Regions from separate parts of the Streptomyces sp. NPDC014623 genome, predicted to be linked through region 1. Evidence: riboswitches for the same ligand, from Rfam matches in the RefSeq annotation. Region 1 holds a riboswitch; the other holds the start of a gene.
What was found. Region 1 has a riboswitch for cobalamin ahead of ACF1FZ_RS27130 ((2Fe-2S) ferredoxin domain-containing protein). Riboswitches for the same ligand answer to the same signal wherever they lie in the genome.

Region 1 (2,190 bases):
GTTGGCAGGTCTCCGGACTCGTGGGCGCGCTCACCGGAAACCCGGCGGGCATCTGTCAGCCGTCGCCTTCTCGGACCTCGCACGGGCCCGGTGCTGCGATGGCTCTCGTTCCCACTCACCGTTGCGGGACAGTCCCGGATTCCCACCGGGTTCCCTCTTGCGTCGCGCTACCGCACATGTGGATGGACGGGAGGCGCGAACCGACTGCGCGTCTCACCCTAGGGGCGCTCGCAGCTCTGCGACAGGGGCACACGGGCGGTTGGCCTGATGCGGCTGGTGCGTGGGCAAGCGTGCGTGCCCTGCGAGGTGGCACTTCGGGTAACACTGAGGAGTGTTCCCTTTTCTCAGCGCGTCTGCCAACAGCACCGACGGACAGTTCGGTCCATGGCAAAGGCGATGCCCGGGCCGTTGTGATGCTCTGGCCGGAATGAGCCTCCGTGTCTCCGGCTCCTCCAACGACACACTGATCGCTCCTGCGACATGCGCGCACTGCCACCCGGGGGACGGTGCCCAGAGGGCCAGGAATGCTGTCATAGAAAGCGCCTGACGGCCAGGAAGGTCCGAGCTGCCGACGCCTGACCTGCATTCCGCCTGTCGTGTCGCCCTGCGCACCGAGGGGCGACCGTGGTGGTCATGCCGTGCATGGCCGCCGCCGGCACCTCCTGGAGGTACCTGCTGAGCCAGGCATTCGGCTGCTCGGCGCTGTTGTGGGCGTGGGGCACGGTCATGGTCGGACTGCTGCTGTCCGGGCAGCACCCGTTGGCCGCCGGGCTTTCCGCAGGCACCGGAGCGGTGCATCAGGCCCGGCCGGCGGCCACGGGCGTCCGGCGCATGCGAGGATGGCCGATGACAGGGCGACGGCGGTCCGAGGAAGCCGGTGAGAATCTGGCGCGGTCCCGTCACTGTGATCGGCGAGCGGATCCCAGCAGTTCCGCCATCCTCACGGGTGGGAAGGATGGGACGAGCCCTGACCCGAGAGCCAGGAGACTCACGCGGTCGCCTCCTCGATGGACGCCGGGGCGGATCTCCCCGGAGAGAGGGCGGTTCAGCGTCCCTGAAAAGCCGGATGCAGAAACGTCTGACGACGCTGTAGTGACGGGGACAGCGGTCACCCCAGTGCCTTGCCGAATCGTCGTTTGCCGAGATTGTTGTTGCGGCACCGCCAAGGTGCGGGGAATCGATCACGCCGCGCAGACGGCGCGTCTGCGCTCGGATGCACCAGTACGGGTCTCCGCCTGCCTCGACGTCTGCGCCCAGGCCAACGTCGTCGTGGTCCAACCTTCCGCTGCCGGCCGAGCAGCCGGTGCCAGGCCGGTATGGCTCGGGCTCGTCAATGATCCCCGAGCCACGGAAGACATAGCGGCCTGGGTACGCGCCGGCGGCCCAGGCGTCGCTCCTAAGCCCGAGATGCTCGACCTGTACGCTTGCCCGCCGCTGCGGCACCGCGCGGTCTCCTGGAACGTCGGTCCCACCGAAATGCATCTGTCGAGCCCGCTTGTGCAGTGAGGACTCCTCTTGTGTCCTTCTCCGAGACGGCGTCACGCAAGGAGGCAGTCCCCATGAAGGATCTCGTTCGGGCACCCGGGGTGGTTGTGGCTGCGGCTTTGGACGATGTGGCAGCCATCGGAGGCTTCTTCGCCCTGCGTGTCGGACGCTGCGACGAGGGCTGGCGTCCTGTGGACCACTTCTACAGCAGTGGCTTCGCCGACCTGTCCACCGCAGTTGCCAACCGATACCGCACCACCGAGCTGCGTGTCGGAGTCTCCATCGCTCACCTCGGGCACGCCGCCCGTCTCTGGTCGCCCGTGCTGGCCTGCGTGCTGCTCCATGGGATTGTGCTGGACCTGAGCGAGTTGCAGCGCGCCGACGACAGTTCGGAGCTCAGGCTGCCCGAGCCCGCCGGCTGGTACGCCGACTCGCTGTCCGACAGGACAGGGAGTCTGTACGCCGAGGTGATGCACCACCTCGACGCTCTGGGCACCGGCCTTCGCGTCAAGGTCGCTCCGCGCCTGCTCGACGGCAACGCCGCGTCCGCATTGGTCGGCTCGGCCGGCGTGCTGCTGTCGGCCTACCCACAACTGCGTGCTGCGCTCGGCGAACTCGTGACGGACCTGCTCGGTAGGGGGCGACTTGTCGGTACGGGGCACGTGACCGGGCCGGACCTGGCCTTCACCCGTCGTAGCTGTTGTC
Region 2 (2,190 bases), on a different contig from region 1:
GGCGGGCAGCGCTGCCGCCGCACCGTCCGGCAGGTCCTTCACCCGCCAGGCGCCGGGCCCCCGGGCCGCGTCGAGGAAGGCCTCGGCGGCGATCAGCGCGGCGCGCGGCCCGTCGGCCCAGGGCACGCGGAGCACGGAGTCACCGGGGCCGATGCGCAGCAGGGCGCCGCCGTCACCGTGGCCGAGGAGGGTGAGGTCGGCGCCGAGGGCGTCCACGTCGCCGCGGCCGTCGTCGAGGGCGAACAGGAAACGTCCGGAGAGCGCCGTCGCGCGGTCGCTCGCGCAGAGGAGGCTGTCCAGTCCGGTCAGCCAGGGTCTGACGTCACCGGCACCGAGGCCGTCGAGCCCGGAGAGGGGGGACGCGACCATGTTGCGCACCCGTTCATGACGTGCGGAGGGCAGCAGCCCGGCCTCGTCCAGCAGCCCGGCCAGCTCGGCGCCGCAGTCCGGGCCGAGCCCGCGCAGTTGCACGTTCCCACGGGAGGTGAGATGCAGCTCACCGTCACCGAAGCGCTCGGCGGCATGCCCGAGCACCTCTGCCTGCCGGGGCGTCAGCACCCCGCCGGGTATGCGGATCCGCGCCAGCGCACCGTCATCCGCCCGGTGCAGGCGCAGCGCACCGGGACAGGCGTCATCGCTGCTCCGGGCACACGCATCACCCGGAGACCGGGACGGGAGGGAGGAGGCGGGCATGGCGGCGAGCATACCGACCGTGACCGGGTCGCATCCTGACGGTCACTGTGACCTGCGGGACACCACCTCTCCCGGCCGGTGCGCGGGCCGCCCGGGCAGGCCCCGGTCCCGGCCGGTGCGGGGGCCGTCTGGTCAGGACCCCCCACCCGCCGCCTACTATGCCTAGCGGCGGTCCGTTGGGTCCGCCATCGCCATACGGCGACATGGGAGGAAGCCCGGTGAGATCCCGGCGCGGTCCCGCCACTGTGAGCCCGGCCCCAGGCCGTGCGAGTCAGGAACTCCCATCCCCGAGCTCGGCTCCGCCCGAGCGGGGGAGACCCCCAATCCGACACCGCCTGGGGCGTGGACACCCCGGGGAAGGACTGACGCCGCATGATCCTGCTCCTGTCGACGTCCGACACCGACCTGCTCAGCGCCCGCGCCTCCGGCGGCCCGGTCGGCTTCCGTTACGCGAACCCGTCCCGGCTCTCCGTCGAGGACCTGCCGCAGCTCCTGGAGGGCACGGACCTCGTCGTCGTACGTCTCCTCGGAGGTGTCCGTGCCTGGCAGGAGGGCCTCGACCAGGTCCTCGCCACCGGCCGGCCCGTCGTCGTGCTCACCGGCGAACAGGCCCCCGACGCACAGCTGATGGCCGCGTCGACCGTGCCCATCGGCATCGCGGCGGAGGCGCACGCCTACCTCGCGCACGGCGGCCCCGCCAACCTGGAGCAGCTGGCCCGCTTCCTCTCCGACACCGTGCTGCTCACCGGTCACGGCTTCGAGGCGCCCGCCCCCGCCCCCGCGTGGGGCCCGCTGGAGCGGACCGCCGGGGACGTCACCGGGCCGACGGTCGCGGTGCTCTACTACCGCGCCCACCACATGAGCGGGAACACCGCGTTCGTCGAGGCGCTCTGCACGGCCGTGGAGGACGCGGGCGCCCGCGTCCTCCCGCTGTACGTCGCCTCGCTCCGCACCCCTGAGCCCGAGCTCATCGACGAACTCCGCGCCGCCGACGCCATCGTGACGACGGTCCTCGCCGCGGGCGGCACCAAGCCCGCCACCGCGTCGGCCGGCGGAGACGACGAGTCCTGGGACGCGGGTGCCCTCACCGGCCTCGACGTGCCCGTCCTCCAGGCGCTCTGCCTCACCAGCCCGCGGGCCGCCTGGGAGGAGAACGACGAGGGCGTCTCCCCGCTGGACGCGGCGACCCAGATCGCCGTCCCCGAGTTCGACGGCCGGTTGATCACCGTGCCGTTCTCCTTCAAGGAGATCGACGAGGACGGCCTGCCCGCATACGTCGCCGATCCCGAGCGGGCCGCCCGGGTCGCCGGGATCGCCGTACGCCACGCCCGGCTCCGCCACATCCCGGCCGCCGAGAAGCGGATCGCGCTCGTCCTGTCGGCCTACCCGACCAAGCACTCCCGCATCGGCAACGCGGTCGGCCTCGACACCCCGGCCAGCGCCGTCGCCCTGCTGCGCAGGCTCCGGGAGGAGGGTTACGACTTCGGTCCGGAGGAG

Region 2: it holds a riboswitch for cobalamin, as region 1 does, so the genes downstream of both, cobN (cobaltochelatase subunit CobN) here and ACF1FZ_RS27130 ((2Fe-2S) ferredoxin domain-containing protein) in region 1, are expected to answer to the same signal.

Annotation. Positions count from the first base shown of each region.
Region 1 covers NZ_JBIBZU010000019.1:111,245-113,434, forward strand. The annotation lists cobalamin riboswitch at 1-220, opposite strand, end outside; cobalamin riboswitch at 868-990, shown strand; gene ACF1FZ_RS27130 ((2Fe-2S) ferredoxin domain-containing protein) at 1,093-1,506, shown strand; gene ACF1FZ_RS27135 ((2Fe-2S)-binding protein) at 1,560-2,190, shown strand, end outside.
Region 2 covers NZ_JBIBZU010000009.1:180,350-182,539, forward strand. The annotation lists gene ACF1FZ_RS17030 (cobalamin biosynthesis protein CobG) at 1-705, opposite strand, end outside; cobalamin riboswitch at 854-994, shown strand; gene cobN (cobaltochelatase subunit CobN) at 1,066-2,190, shown strand, end outside.